Regions from separate parts of the Bacillus sp. JJ864 genome, predicted to be linked through region 2. Evidence: riboswitches for the same ligand, from Rfam matches in the RefSeq annotation. Region 2 holds a riboswitch; the other holds the start of a gene.
What was found. Region 2 has a riboswitch for preQ1 ahead of V7024_RS20540 (QueT transporter family protein). Riboswitches for the same ligand answer to the same signal wherever they lie in the genome.
Positions count from the first base shown of each region.

Region 1: it holds a riboswitch for preQ1, as region 2 does, so the genes downstream of both, queC (7-cyano-7-deazaguanine synthase QueC) here and V7024_RS20540 (QueT transporter family protein) in region 2, are expected to answer to the same signal.

Region 1 covers NZ_JBALLY010000057.1:2,133-10,295, forward strand. Annotated here, with positions in the region: gene queE (7-carboxy-7-deazaguanine synthase QueE) at 1-377, opposite strand, end outside; gene queD (6-carboxytetrahydropterin synthase QueD) at 370-864, opposite strand; gene queC (7-cyano-7-deazaguanine synthase QueC) at 864-1,535, opposite strand; PreQ1 riboswitch class I at 1,622-1,665, opposite strand; gene V7024_RS10420 (ATP-binding protein) at 1,899-3,107, shown strand; gene V7024_RS10425 (DUF6254 family protein) at 3,118-3,234, opposite strand; gene V7024_RS10430 (DinB family protein) at 3,362-3,895, opposite strand; gene V7024_RS10435 (M3 family oligoendopeptidase) at 4,040-5,734, opposite strand; gene V7024_RS10440 (MarR family winged helix-turn-helix transcriptional regulator) at 6,052-6,498, opposite strand; gene V7024_RS10445 (ATP-binding protein) at 6,661-8,157, shown strand.
Region 2 covers NZ_JBALLY010000153.1:9,354-17,516, reverse strand. Annotated here, with positions in the region: gene V7024_RS20560 (PA14 domain-containing protein) at 1-2,114, shown strand, start outside; gene V7024_RS20550 (zinc-finger domain-containing protein) at 2,285-2,461, opposite strand; gene V7024_RS20545 (ribonuclease H family protein) at 2,475-3,134, opposite strand; gene V7024_RS20540 (QueT transporter family protein) at 3,437-3,922, opposite strand; PreQ1 riboswitch class I at 3,929-3,973, opposite strand; gene V7024_RS20535 (aldose 1-epimerase family protein) at 4,142-5,014, shown strand; gene V7024_RS20530 (reverse transcriptase-like protein) at 5,030-5,425, shown strand; gene V7024_RS20525 (DMT family transporter) at 5,430-6,335, shown strand; gene V7024_RS20520 (DUF6123 family protein) at 6,338-6,598, opposite strand; gene V7024_RS20515 (FbpB family small basic protein) at 6,761-6,901, opposite strand; gene V7024_RS20510 (5'-3' exonuclease) at 7,269-8,135, opposite strand.

The DNA of each region.
Region 1 (8,163 bases), on a different contig from region 2:
GAAATTGTCACCTCATCTATATGAAGTAACCAATCTTGCCATTTACTTCCTTGCGTTTCAATTGCTGTACGAATGCCGTTCTTTTTTAATAAAGAGGTCAATTCTCCTAAATGCTTCAGCAATGCAGGATTTCCACCAGAAATGGTTACATGTGAGAAATTTTCTCCACCAATTTGCACTAGTTCAGAAAAAATCTCTTCTGGCGACATTTGACGAATTTGCTCTTTCGCAGAACCATCCCATGTAAATGCAGAATCACACCATGCACAGCTATAATCACAACCTGCTGTACGAACAAACATTGTTTTTTGTCCAACAACCATTCCTTCTCCTTGAATTGTCGGTCCAAATATTTCTAAAACAGGAATGTTACTCACCCATCATCCACTCCCGTCTTACTTCTGCATAGCTTGTTGGTGTTTCAAATAAGCGCACAAACTCAACACGCGCCCCTTTATATTCATTTTGTCGATCACCTTTTGTTAGTGCCTCTTCCATTTTCTCGAAAATCCATACAACCATATTTTCAGCAGTTGTATTCATAGCTGGAAGTGTTTCATTTAAGTAACGATGATCTAAATATATTTCAATTTCATTTTTCCAAATTTCTTTTATATCACCAAAATCAATCGCTAAACCAATTTCATTGACATAACCACTAATTCCAAAAATTACTTTATACGTATGTCCATGAAGGTTTTTACATTTCCCTTCATAACAGTGCAGATGGTGGGCAGCATCAAACGTAAATTCTTTACTAACCATAACACGCTTATTATGATACTTCAGTTGCTTGCGCTCGATGTCCTGATCTATTTTTTGTAAATTTTCAACTATGCGAAATCCAAAGAAGTCTTGTGTCATTATGCTTTCGCTCCTTCACGTTCTTGTACATATTTATCAAGTCCTGCTTTACGAAGCTGACACGCTGGACATTCACCGCAGCCATCACCAATAATTCCGTTATAGCACGTTAACGTTTTTTCACGGACAAATTCAAAAGCTCCAAGTTCATCTGCCAGTTTCCACGTTTCTGCTTTATCAATCCACATAAGTGGTGTATGAATAACGAATGGATAATCCATCGATAAATTTAATGTAACGTTTAACGATTTCACAAACACATCACGGCAATCTGGATAGCCGCTAAAGTCTGTTTCACACACACCTGTTACGATATGGCGTGCCCCTACTTGTTTCGCTAACACAGCCGCAAACGATAAAAACAATAGGTTACGTCCATCCACAAATGTCGACGGCAACTCGCCATCTTCATGTGTAATTTCCATATCTGTACGCGTTAATGCATTAGGAGCTAGCTGATTTAACAAGCTCATATCAAGTACAGTATGCTTTACACCTAATTCTTTTGCGATTTCCGTAGCACAATCAATTTCGAGTTTATGACGTTGATTATAATTAAACGTCACTGTTTCTACTTCTTCAAACTGTTCAAGTGCCCAAAATAAACATGTTGTACTATCTTGACCACCACTAAAAACAACAACCGCTTTTTCCTTTTTCATTTCACTCATTCTCCTCTTTTTTCGATTCCAAGAAGAAAGAGCGTTCTTGAACTGTCATACTAAAAAAACAAAACAATATCAAAAAGGACATTGTTCTCTTCTTAGTTTTTTATAGAGGGAGTTCGCGAACCTCTCCCATGCTATGCATGGATTGTCTTCTTTAATTTGCACCTTACATTGTAACACACCGAGTATACGAGTGAAAAACGTCTATTTTTTCTGTTTTTTCTAAAAATAATATTTCATTTTCTTCCATATTAATAGTATGATTATTTTATATAGCAAACTTTTATTTCTCGCTACAAGGAGGTTTTAAAGCTGAAGCTTTTTATTATGTACCTCTTCATAAATATATTATTTATTTTAGTTACAATGTTGATTTATCATTTATTTTGGAGCGAAAAAGGAAATCGCTCTCCAAAGCTCAATTCATTTGTATTTATTCTCTCTTGCAGTATTACCAGTATTGTTTGTATGTCATTTGCTGCAAAAGTTGATTACGGTTTTCAATTTGACTTCCGACATGTCGTGCTCGTTGTCGGAACATTATCTGGAGGACCAATGGCGGGTGGTGCAATTTTAGGTGTTATGAACCTTTATCGTTTTTTTATTGGCGGCAGTGGCTTCATACCTTCTCTTATTGCCTCTATCATTTTGTACATTTTTCTCTTTACAACATACAAAGTATATATAAAAGGGAAAATCAAAACAAAAATGTATTTAGCTTTTTTTTACAGCCTCATATACGGCATTGGCTGGATTCCCTATTTTCTATCTATCGTTCCAAATCCAAAAGACTATACACCTTATCTTGTTACATATGAGTTATGCACAATTATAGGAACGATTTTAATTTTATACTTAATGGAAGTTTTACAATCACAAGTCCGCCTTGCAAAAGAACTTGTGAACGCCGAAAAATTTCATCTCATCGGTGAGATGGCTGCTTCTATTTCACATGAAATTCGAAACCCACTTACATCAACAAGAGGATTTCTTCAATTGCTACAATCAAAAAGCTATTCAGAACAAGAAAAACTGTTATATTTAGACATCGCTATGCGCGGTATTGACCAAGCAAATCATGTATTAACAGACTACTTAACATTCGCAAAACCAAGTATTGAAAAAGTACAACTATTACAGTTAGAAGAAGAATTACTTCATGCAATTACGCTCATGACACCATTAGCAAACCTTTCTAACGTTCGTATCCATTATACGAAACAAAGTAAAACATTTTATATAATGGGAGAAAAACAAAAGCTCAATCAATGCCTTTTAAACATTATAAAAAACTGTATTGAAGCAATGCCAAACGGCGGTGACCTTACATTTACTGTAACACCTGCTAATAAACATATCCAATTACATATTCAAGATACCGGAATCGGCATGAGTACCGAACAAGTAAAACGTCTCGGTTCCCCTTTCTACTCTACAAAAGAAAAAGGAACAGGTCTTGGAATGATGGTTGTCTTTAGTATTATAAAAGCAATGAATGGTAAAATTGACATCAGTAGTAAGAAAAATATTGGGACAACTTTTCTTCTTATATTTCCCTTAACAAAAAAAACGTGATGCAGGTGCATCACGTTTTTTTTGTTTCATCTACAAGTTCCGCAAAAGTCTTCACTTTCCCATGCGGCTGTTGATGTTCTTTTCGTGCTTTCCATTGCCTTTCTTGCTCCCGTTTTTTATTTCCCATTATTTCAACTCCTTTTCAGATGTCCTTATATATGTTCCAACATATGAAGTAGGAATATACATATACTGAATGATGCAAAAACGATAAAAATCCATCAGCTAGTAAATCAGCTGATGGATTTTTCACTTTATCTTTGTAAAATTGCATGTTTTGCTTCTTTTAACTGTGTAAGATGACGCTGTTCGTGTAAGTCTAAGAATTGCACCCATTGATATAAATTAAGCTCATCAAATACAGGATGTTTGAGCGATTTTTCAAATAGTTCTTTTTCATTTACAATGCTATGAAGAACATGTAAAAGCTTTTCTCTTGAACTTTGCAGCAATTGTATCATTTGTGCTTTTTTCATTAACGTTTCTGTTGGTTGCATTTGTTGAGGGGCTTCTCTCTTTCTTGTTCGATCGATTGTAGTTTGAAGGTCTTTTGGTGGGACAACTTTTCTTTCAGTTTTATGAAGCGCATATACAATAGCAGATGTAACAGATTGTTCAACAAGATGAAGGTGATGTAACACTTGCATAATGCTCCATTTATCACGGCGCGGTTTCATATTAATTTCTGTATCAGTTAACATTTCAATTTCTGATAAAAGTTTCTGTCTCGTAGATGCCATTCCACGTAACAACGTTTCCATATTCATATTTGCATAAGATTGCATCATATTTCTCCCCCCTTATTTGGTTAAAAAGAGGCGTTTCTTTTTAAGAAACACCTCATTCATTTAATTATTCTAAATTTTCTTTTATTATCTCATTTTTCCCAATAATTGTCGATTGTAAATTCATAAAAACCAATGCATATTTTTTTACAATTTTGTGTCGTCTACTCCATTTAACCAACCATGAATCTCATCGATTACACCTTTCACACATCCATCAGCGAATGGTGATGTTAAATTAGCTGTTTCAACTAATTGTAAGAATGATTTACTACCGCCTTGACGGCAAAGATGAACATAATCTTCCCATGCCTCTTGACGATTCTCTCTAGAACGTTTCCAAAATTGGAATGCACAAATTTGTGCTAACGTATAGTCAATGTAATAAAATGGTGAGTTATAAATATGCGCTTGACGTTGCCAAAAGCCACCGCGCTCTAAATAATCATTTTCTTCATAATCACGATGTGGCAAGTACTTTCTTTCAATATTACGCCACGCTTCTTTTCGCTCAGCTGGTGATGCTTCTGGATGTTCATATACAAAATGCTGGAATTCATCAACAGATACACCATATGGTAAAAACAGTAGCGCCGAACTTAAATGTGAGAAATAATATTTCTCTACATCTTCTTCAAAGAATAATTTCATCCATGGCCATGTAAAAAACTCCATACTCATAGAATGAATTTCACACGCCTCATATGTCGGCCAGTTATACTCTGGAACTTCATAGTGGCGGCTTTCATATACTTGAAAAGCATGTCCTGCTTCATGCGTTAACACATCAATGTCACCAGACGTTCCGTTAAAGTTTGAGAAAATAAACGGTGCTTTATAATTTTCAATATATGTACAATAGCCTCCGCCAGCTTTTCCTTTTTTCGCAACAAGATCTAATAAATTATTTTCTAACATAAAATTAAAAAATGTATTTGTTTCTTCTGACAGTTCTTTATACATCGTTTTGCCGTGATTCACAATCCAATCCGCATCACCTTTTGGCACTGCATTACCAGATGGATATTCAAAATTTTCATCATAATAAGCAAGCTTCTCTACTCCAATACGAGTCTGTTGCTTTTGTCTAAGTTCAGTTGCAACAGGAACAATATAATCAAGTACTTGTTTGCGGAAATTCGCAACCATCTCTGCATTGTAGTCTGTACGATACATTCTTGCATATCCAAGCTCAACAAAATTATTAAAACCAAGTTTCTTCGCAATTGTCGTTCTTACTTTAACAAGTTCATCATAAATACGGTCTAACTCTTCTTCATTCTCTGCTAAAAATCCATAATATGCTTCACTTGCTTGTTTACGCATATTACGATCTCTGTTCTCCATAAACGGAACAAGTTGTGATAGCGTTCGTTCTTCTCCTTCAAATAAAATTTTAGCTGCCGCTAATAACTGTGTGTACTGAGAAGACAACTTGTTTTCTAACTGTAAATCTGCTACTACATCATCAGAGTATGTTTTCATTTCAGCCTCTGCAAGTGCAAATAACTGTATACCATAATATTCTTCTAATTGTTTTCGAAATGGAGATTGTGTTAATGCCTCGTAATATTTTGTTACATATCCCTTCACAATTGGTGAATATTCATCAAAGAAATCTTGTTCTTCCTTATAAAATTCATCCATCGTATCTACACTATGACGAATATAACATATGTTATACATCGTGCTAAAATCATTACGAATCTCATTAACCTGTGCAATTACTTCTTTTTGTTCTTCCACTGTTTTAGCACTCTTAAACTGTTGTAAAGTCTCCGCAAATCTGTCTTTCACTTCATCCATATTCGGACGTTTGTATTCATAATTCTCAAATGACATAGAACTAGCCCCTTTCTTTTCTAAAAAACATTCCCTTACTATAATTCCATATATTTCGTAAATCCCCTTTATTCATCAGTAAATTTCATCCTACTTATTGCCGTGCGTACTATATATTCATTTTAATTTTCCGACATACAAATCGCTGCTATCCAACATACATCATGACCGCTTCTATGCGCGGCCAGATCCTCTCGTCTCCCTCTAAAAAAAGGGGGGGATGTCGTTTTTTAATCTTATATATAAGGAGCTTTTTTTCTGCTCACGGATAGCAAAAATAATAAAAAAACTTTGAACTATACATTCAAAGTTTTTTATTATTTCTCATATTTACCTATCTTTTTTAACAACACTAAGAGTTGATCTTTTTCATCATTTGATAACATATGAAATGATTCATGTATGACTTTCTCATGGTTTGGAAAGATACTAGAAATTAATTGTATCCCTTGTTCTGTTAATTGAGCATAAATGACACGACGGTCATTATGGCTAGGTTTTCGCTCAACAAGTCCTTTTCCCTCTAATTTATCAACAACATATGTAATACTACCACTTGCAATTAAAATTCTTTCCCCAATTTGCTGCAATGGTTGCGTTCCCTTATGGTATAACAATTCTAGTACGGCAAACTCGGTTGGGTTTAATCCATTGCTTTGAATAGACTTATTGGCCGTATCCATAACAGAGCGGTGCACGCGTGATAAAGCGATAAATACTTTTAATGATTTCGAAACATCTGCCTCTTCATACTGAGATGTCATAACACTCCCACCCTTTACTAAGCCTCTTTTCAAATAGAGAGATTATATCAAATTTAAACAACACTTCTGTATTTCAACATATTACAACAAAAAACTGCAAAAACACTACACATTTCAGAATGTTTTTATATAATAAAATTAAAAACAGAAGGAGAAGCAATTTTGAATGTAAAACTACGCAACACATTTTTATATATTTTGCTTGTCATATTTCCAACCCTTTGTATTAGTTCCATCTTGTTTTTGTACGAAAAATATACAATGGAAAAAGAAAATAAACAAGCCGCTCATATGGTCGTATTTTTATATAGAGACTACTTAGACCGTTATCTAGGAGAAGCAACATCTGCATTAGAAATGCTGGCGATGGTTATTAGCGCAAAAGCGCAAGATGATACTGAAATACAACATGTTCTACATAGTACAGATGAAACCGACGATCGATTTGATGGCCTGTATTATGCAAATGCTGATTTGAAAGTTACATTATCATCATCGGGATTAAAAGATCCTATCGATATTACTGATCGTCCTTATGCAAAAGAAGCTTTTAAAAATAAACAGACGATGGTTTCATCCGCAATTACAGATCGTGCTTCTGGCCATAAAGTGATTGTGATTGCCACTCCTGTTTTCAATAAAAACAAAGATATTTCTGGGCTGCTATTAGCAAGCCTGCGGTTTGACTATATTGCAACGTCTTTAAATGCAATCAAACCAGAATATCACTTTGAAGTACTGGATAAGTATGGAGTTACATTTTTACACGATAATAATCCCAAATTCTCCCCAAAAAACACACAACAAATTACTGTTCCATTAACAAGATTGCCGTGGAGCGTTGCTATTTATCCATTACCTATTGAAGAAACCATTTTATGTCATAACGTCTGTATGGATTGTTTAATAACATTATTTCTTATGACTATTTTATTTTTAGTTATCAAATACATTCTTCTAAAAAGACAAACGAGATTAGAAAGAAAACAAAATGAAGTACAAAAACTTGAATTAGTCGGTTCCTTCGCTGCAAGCACAGCTCACGAAATCCGCAATCCTCTTACAGGTATTAAAGGACTCATTACTCTTTTGAAAGAAACACATACAAATGAAAAAGACCAATTTTATTTGTATGTTATTGAGAAAGAAATTGAAAGGATTAATGAGATTGTCAGTGAATTCCTTATTCTTGGGAAACCAACTGCTATTATTGAAAAAACATACGATTTAAGAGATATTGTAAAAGAAGTTTCGTTAATTATTCAATCCGAGGCAAATTTACATAACGTTCAACTTTCCATACGTATGCCTGAACAACCCATTCCAATTTGTTGTTCAAACGATCATATTAAACAAGTTATTTTAAATATTACAAAAAATGCTTTTGAAGCAATGTCACTTGGTGATACATTGACGATTACAATCAAATCAAACGAAAGTACGGCACAATTGCAAATCAAAGACACTGGAAAAGGAATTCCAAAACACATTCAAAAGCATATTTTCCATCCGTTTTTCACAAATAAAGATACAGGAACGGGACTAGGCCTTGTCGTATGCAAAAGAATCATTGAAATTTATAATGGTCAAATTACGATCGAAAGTACAGAAAATATTGGAACAACAGTATGCATTATTCTCCCGCTCAATTCACGGTAATCATCC
Region 2 (8,163 bases):
CTGAAAATAATAGCTACGGTGCACCAACATCTAAAGTACCAGTTGACAACTTCTCGGCTCGTTACACAACGGTAAAACGGCTATCTGCTGGAGATTACGTCATTCGTGGGCGCGCTGATGACGGGATTCGCGTCTTTGTAGATGGAAAACTTGTTCTTGACCGCTGGGGTCCATCAGGATTTTCCGAATACGCAAAAACAATTCATATTGATGATGGAACTGGAGCCTGGGCATTTGGTAAAGCAAATGAACCAGACACGCATTTAGTTGAAGTACAGTATTTAGAGAAAACAGGTCAAAGTCGCGTTGAATTTAACATTGAACCTTATAATACTGTACAAAATTCGTCTACTTGGCTCGGTGAAATCTATAACAATACGGATCTGCAAGGTAATCCTATTATTCTCGGCGGCAATAACGCTTTACAAAAAATTGAGAAGTTGAATTTCAATTGGCAATATGAGTCTCCAAGCCCATTCATTTCAAATGATAACTTCTCGGCTCGCTTTACAAAAACAGAATACTTTGAAGGCGGGGATTATACATTCGCCGTGAAAGCAGATGATGGGATTCGTGTTTATGTAGATGATCAACCTGTAATTAACTCTTGGCAACCAAGTAACAGCGATGTACGTAAAGAAAAAATGTCTGTAACAAAAGGAAATCATAAACTGCGCGTAGAGTATTTTGAAGGAAGCGGCTCAGCAAATCTTTCACTAGATTACTATATTGGTAAACCTTATGAAACGCTAGATTTACGTAAACCTTCAAAAGTAACTGCCGGGGAAATTGATAACTACATGAACCGAAGAACGAACGGGACTAGCCCGCTTTCCGGATATGGACAGGCGTTTATTGACGCACAAAACAAATATGGTGTGAATGCTCTCTTTTTAGCATCACATGCTATTTTAGAGTCTGGGTACGGTAAATCATTAATTGCCTACCGAAAACATAATTTATTTGGACTCCGTGCTGAAGATTCGGATCCATACGGTTTAGCTCGCTACTTCAATACATTTAATGACAGTATTAATTATAATGCAGCTTACGTAAGAGCGTACTATTTAGAACCTGGAGATTGGCGCTATAAAGGGGTTACAGTAACTGATATTAACGCTAACTATTCAACAGATTCTGGATGGGCAACAAAGATTGCGAACCTTATGGAAGAAATCCATCCATATAACGGTTCTGAATATAACGGTGTAAATATTTTACCTAAAAATAATGAATCAGTGACCAATTCACATCAATTGCCAAAAGATATTCCTTTTACGAACTACGCAGCAAATACAAAAGGAAAAATAACAAAAACAACTGACGAGTTCCGTACAGAACCGTATCCATATAGTAATAATAAAAAATGGACACTGCAGCAAGGAACAACTGTTGATGTACTGCGTAAAGACCCAAATAACTGGATTGAAATTCGCATCGGCGATCAAACAGGATGGGTTCAAGCCAATAATCTACAAGTAATTGAAAATAAAGATCCATTAAATGGAAAATCAATCATCATTGATCCCGGTCATGGTGGTGTCGATGATGGTCATACTGGTACTGAAAATGGGCTAACAGAAGACAAAGTTGTATTAGATGTCTCCTTACGTGTTCGTGATTTATTTAATCGCAAATCACCGTTTAAAGTGTTATTAACTCGTGATTCAGATTGGCGCCCTGGTAATTCGGCTAAAGAATCACTTCAAAAACGAGTACAGTTTGCACAGCAAAATAACGGAGATATTTTTGTGAGCATTCACGCAAATGGCTTCAATGGTACTGCAAATGGAACAGAAACATACTATTGGCAATCAAGAAGTTATGGAAACCCTAATACAGAAGAAAGCCGTGTACTAGCTGAAAAAGTACAAAGTCGTCTCGTAGATGCGCTGGAAACGAAAAACCGTGGTGTAAAAGATGGCGATTTATATGTCGTTCGTGAAAATACAATGCCTGCTATCCTTGCAGAACTCGCTTTCATTGACAATCCGAAAGAAAATGAAAAATTAGGTTCTGAATATTGGAGACAACGTGCTGCTGAAGCAATTTACTCCGGTATTCTAGATTACTATGAGTGGAAAGGTATCAACGTTTCATCCTATCGTCTATAATGAAGCGGATTGTAGAAATAAGAAACAAAAAGATGGCATTCGCCATCTTTTTGTTTTCTCCCAATCTCCCCTAGTCACAGAAAGCATCTTCACACGCTTACTCTACTTATCATAAACTCATTTTCCATTATTGAAATAAACGGCTTTCATCTAAGCAAAGAGATGCTTGCTCAAGACAATTGTTTTCCATACTCTTGTAACTTTTCTCCTATCGTACATTGTCGAATGCAAAAGGAGTGAGCATAATACTTGCTATGTTCTTTTCGAAAATGCTTCTGCAAAAAGCAACCATCGCAATATGTTTCTAATAAATCGTTTACTTCGGTAATTAACTGCTTACGATCCACTCCTTCTACACTCCTATTCTGTTATTTCTTTATGACTATCAATGTTCGTTCCTTCCAATGCTTGCGTTGCTAATTGATGCGCTTCTTTATTTTGTTTTCTAGAAACAGGTTCACATACTAATTTTATTTTCAGCTGTTTTGCTTTTTTTTCAATTTGATCTAAGTAATGAATTAAATGCTCCTCATAGCATGGCCATTCACCCGCTAATTGTTGGAGAACGACTTGAGAATCACCACGAAGTATAACCGATTCATACTTAACCCCTAGCTCTTCCAATATGTTCATTCCGTATAATAGTGCTGCATATTCCGCTTCATTATTATCATCAATTCCTTCTATGTAAGCATTGCGGCGAATTCGATACATTTTCCCTTGCTTCTTATAATAAATACTTACTCCCACTCCCGCTTCTTTCGTCTCAATATCATATCCTCCGTCAAAATATAGCGTAAGATCTTGTGGCTCTTCTTCAACTTGTTTATTTAGTTTCTTAACTTCTTTTAACGTCCACTCTACTCCCCTTTCATCATGAAATAACAATTCCTTCGCTCTCCCTGTTTTTTCAAAATCCGCTGCGAACTGTATTGCCTCTTCTAAATGAAGGAAGTCTGATTCTAGGTTAGTCTCTAAACCATATTTTGTTCGATATAACCAAGTAATTTTATATTTCATTATGCTCCCCCTTTTATATGTAAAACCCCTGCACGTTCATACTACATATTATGCTTTTATTTTATCCTATTTTGTCTATACGGACAGTATTCTATTCGAAATTCATTTATCTCTATAAACACAAGTTAAAAAATTTTTTTAGGCGGATGAGTGTATCTAGCCGTGCATAGCATCGACTTATCTGTTGCAAAATGAAAATGAATTTATATCCAGCGGCACGATTTTTCGCCCTCATATGCAAGATAACACAAGTAAAATAAATAAGAGTTGCCACGATAAAGTGAACAACTCTCTGATGAATCTTACACAAATTTCTCAAACTGTACTCGTTTGTTAATAAAATACATAACAGGTCCTCCGATTACCATTACAACAAACTCACCAATCGCACATGTTAACCATGTAAACAAAAATGGTAAATCAAAGGCAAGATGGAGCTCAATCGCAATGATAAACATTGTAAATGTAAAGACCACTGTATTAAAAATCATTCGTGCCCATATCCCTTTTATAAAACGCATAGAAACGATTGTACAAAGCAAGGCGATAATAGATTGCCCCACTCCAAATACAAGATCATATGCAATCATTGGTGAGAAAAAGAGGTTTGCTAAAAATACACCTAACACAATTCCGTAAATATATTTTTTGTTGAACACAATAAGATGATTAAACATTTCTGAAATACGAAATTGAATATTCGTAAAACCAAAAGGTTGAATAAGCATAGTAACAGCAATATATAGTGCCGCTAAAATCCCATTACCAATAAGTGTCTTAATTTTCATTATACGATCTCCTTAGTTTTTTTACGTGGGATGGTTACGAACCACGTGAATATTTTAATAAACAAATTTAAATTATAATTATTATTTGAATCCAAGTCAATATAACAAAATCCTTACTTTATGTATGAAATGAACAAATTATAAAAGGGGGGTCATACGCTATCCTTTTGTTTTTACAGGACGTATAATAAAAACATGAAAGATTTAGGAGGTTTGTTCATGACAGCAATGATTCAAAACAAAAAGATGATCGTATCCATTTCTGAAAAGGGTGCAGAACTGCAAAGCGTTCGCTTAAAAGAAGACCATACAGAATATATATGGCAAGGAGACGCAAAGTATTGGGGGCGACGCGCTCCTATTTTATTCCCAATCGTCGGAAGATTAGTAGACAATACATATTATGTGGATGGTAAACCGTATTCATTAACACAACATGGCTTTGCTCGTGATTTAACATTTACGATCAAAGAACAAAATGAATCAAAAATTACATACGCAGTAACAAGTAATGAAGAAACTTTACAAAACTATCCGTTTGCATTTGAATTGCTTGTTTCTTATGAATTAAATGAAACATCTATATTCGTAACATACGAAGTATTCAATTCCAACTCGGAAGAAATGTATTTTTCAATTGGAGGACATCCTGGCTTTAATTGTCCATTATTACCAAATGAATCTTTCACAGACTACTATTTATCTTTCAGTACTCCAGAGCGCTTAGAATCAAGTGTACTAGAAGGACCGTTTCTTTCTAAACATAAACTCGTAGTAGCAGAAGCAGCAACAGAGCTTCCTCTTGCGTATGATTTATTTCAAAACGACGCACTAATATTTGAAAATATGCGTAAAAATGAAATTACCATCCGTTCTCACAATCATAATAAATTTGTTAAAGTTTCATTTGAAGGATTCCCATTTGTCGGTGTATGGACACCAGGAAACGATGCACCGTTCTTGTGTATTGAACCTTGGTATGGCATCGCTGATGAATTAGAACCCGCAAAAGACTTTAAAGAGAAAAAAGGAATTCAAATGTTAAAAGCGAATGAAACATTTACATGCTGCTATAGTATTACAATCGGTTAATTGGAGGGTTTCAGTTTGATTGAAGTGTACATTGATGGTGCCTCAAAAGGAAACCCCGGTCCTTCCGGCGCTGGGGTTTTTATTAAAGGGGTTCAACCGCCTGCACAGCTGGCTGTTCCACTTGGAATTATGAGCAACCATGAAGCAGAGTATCATGCATTACTTACTGCATTAAAATATTGCACCGAACATAATTATAAAATTGTATCGTTTCGAACAGATTCACAACTTGTAGAACGAGCGGTTGAAAAACAATATGTAAAAAATCCATTATATGCACCACTTTTAGATGAGGCACTAAAAATGATCCAACAATTTGATCTCTTTTTTATAAAGTGGATTCCAAGCAGCCAAAATAAAGCAGCCGATGAATTAGCACGAAAAGCCATACAAAAAAATGAACGGAGGTAGTGTATTGAAAAAAGAGTGGATTGCTCCTCTCGCTTTATTGTTTGTTGCTTTCATTTGGGGAGCTACATTTGTTGTCGTTCAAAATGCCATGTCATTTGTCGGGCCATTTTCTTTTAATGGTGTGCGTTTTTTATTAGCTGGAATGATTTTATTCATCATTCAGCTCATCTATATAAAAAGAATACCCATTAAACAAGTAGGCTATAGTAGCGGTGCTGGTATGATAGTAGGATTCTTTTTATTTGTTGGATATTTACTACAAACATTTGGTTTATTGTATACAACCTCTTCTAAAGCCGGATTTTTAACAGGCCTCAGCATTGTTATGGTACCCATTTTATCGTTTATCTTTTTAAAGCAAAAAGCAAATCTATTTATCGTACTCGGAATTACAGCAGCTACAATTGGATTATTTCTATTAACAGCTGGAGATGCTTTTCAATTCAATATGGGAGATTTCCTTATCTTAGGTTGTGCTGTAGCATTTGCTGCTCACATCCTTGTAAATGGATTCTTTTCAAAAAAGATATCTCCGTTATTATTAAGTACAACACAAATATTAGCGGTAGGACTATTCTCTTCTATTTGTGCATTTCTGTTTGAAGATTGGGAGAAATTATTTTCGATATCATTATGGACAAATCGCTCATTTTTATTTGCACTATTGTTAACATCACTTTTTGCAACTTCCCTTGCATTTTTTATTCAAACAACTGCGCAAAAATATACATCTCCTACCCGCGTTGCAATTATTTTTGCAATGGAACCCGTCTTTGCAGCAATAACAGGTGTTCTTGTTGCAAATGAGCAATTATCAATATCCGCTATCATTGGGTGTATTTGTATTTTCTTAGGCATGATCTTTGTAGAACTACCAAATAAGCGAAAAAAAGAAGCGCAGGCTGCGTGAAGTTATGATTGTAACTTCCGCAAAAAAGCCATCGCGCTTTTTTTATCGGTAATTTCCTCTTCTTTCAACCGTTCTAGCAAAGCGATAAAGTAACTACCATCAAACTGTAATTGATGCTTAATGGTCGCTTCAATTGCCGCATTCACAATTCCATCAGATGAACCTGTATAGCCTTGGCCAAACATAATAAATCCTTGGGCATCCTCTGATAATTTAAACCCTTTCGTATGTAAGAATGAAAGATAGTCTTGAACTGTTTGCATTATTTCCCCACCTAAATTCAAAAATTCTACCTCTCCTATCATACATGTTTTCTGACACAATGAGAATGAATTTTCTTTGACAACTCCTTTAGAACCTTCTTTTTTCCAAAAAAAATAAAGTGAAACTTCTAAGCTCCACTTTATTTTTCAGCTGCTCTTTACTTAATTACTCGCTGCTCTATATGATATATGTCTTTTTTCAATTTTTTCTTCAATTTCTCTTATGTTTTCTTTATCATTCAATAATAATTGTTTATTTTCTATTAATAACTGTTTAAAGGATTTTCTTATTTTTTTTCGCATATCAATCTTCCTCCTTCATTATTACAAGTGAGATCCCCCGAACGGGGAAGCCCATGCATACAGGATAAAAAATTTTATTTATATAAAAGATAAATAATTATCTGTATTGTTGTAATAATAAAGGATACGTGTGAAATCCATTTGAAATTGAAATGAAAACTGCGTATATTTTTACAATCGTTTAGAATGTATATCGTTCTTCTATGTAAACATAAATTTGCCAACAGCTTGTTTACTATCTTTCTAAAGAAGAAAGAATTTTTATGTCTTTTCTTCTGTTTATCTTTATATAAATAATAACGCTCAATCAAATTACGAATTTGATTGAGCGTTATTTCTAATATAAGTTCTTTACAAAAGCTATTTTCTATAACATATTTACAAACATTTCCGGTCTGCCCCAGTTCATTTTCTCACAAACGAATTGTATTTTTTCCTTATCAATTGTGTGAAAAGCTTCTTCTAATCGGCACGAAATTGGTACTTCACAATGAATTTGTGCAAGTTGTAGTGACATGTGTAAACTGTCTAAGTCACTCTCAATCTTTGTACGCTGTGCTTTTGTTAATAATGTAATGTTCTCCAAGACACCTGCAACTGTTCCGTGCTCTTGGATAAGTTTATACGCTGTCTTTTCACCAATGCCTTTCACACCTGGATAGTTGTCACTTGAATCACCCATAAATGCCTTTGCATGAACAATTTGCCATGGCTCTACGCCTTTTTCTTCCATGATTTTTCCAGGTGTGTAAAATTCATAATTTCCAATTCCTTTTCGAAGAAGCATGACTGTAGTTTTTGTATCAACTAGCTGTAGTAAATCTGTATCACCTGTTAAAATAAACACTTCTGCTTCATGTTGATACACTTTTGCTAATGTTCCAATACAGTCATCAGCTTCATATCCTTTCATACCAATAACTGGGATCGATAAATGTGCAGTTATTTCTTGCACTAGATCAAATTGTGGAATTAATTCTTCTGGCGGTGCTCCGCGATTCGCCTTATAGTTTGAAAACGCTTCTGTTCGAAACGTTGTACTCCCCATATCCCAGCACGTTACAATATGAGTCGGTTCAATTGTACTAGCTGCTGTTAATAAATGCTTCATATAACCATGAATCCCGTTTGTTGGAATACCATCTTGTTTTTTCATAAATTGTCCGTACACACTTGTTGCATAAAAGGCACGAAATAACAATGCCATACCATCTACTAATAATACTTTTTTCATAATTCATCTCCTAATGACAAAAATAAAA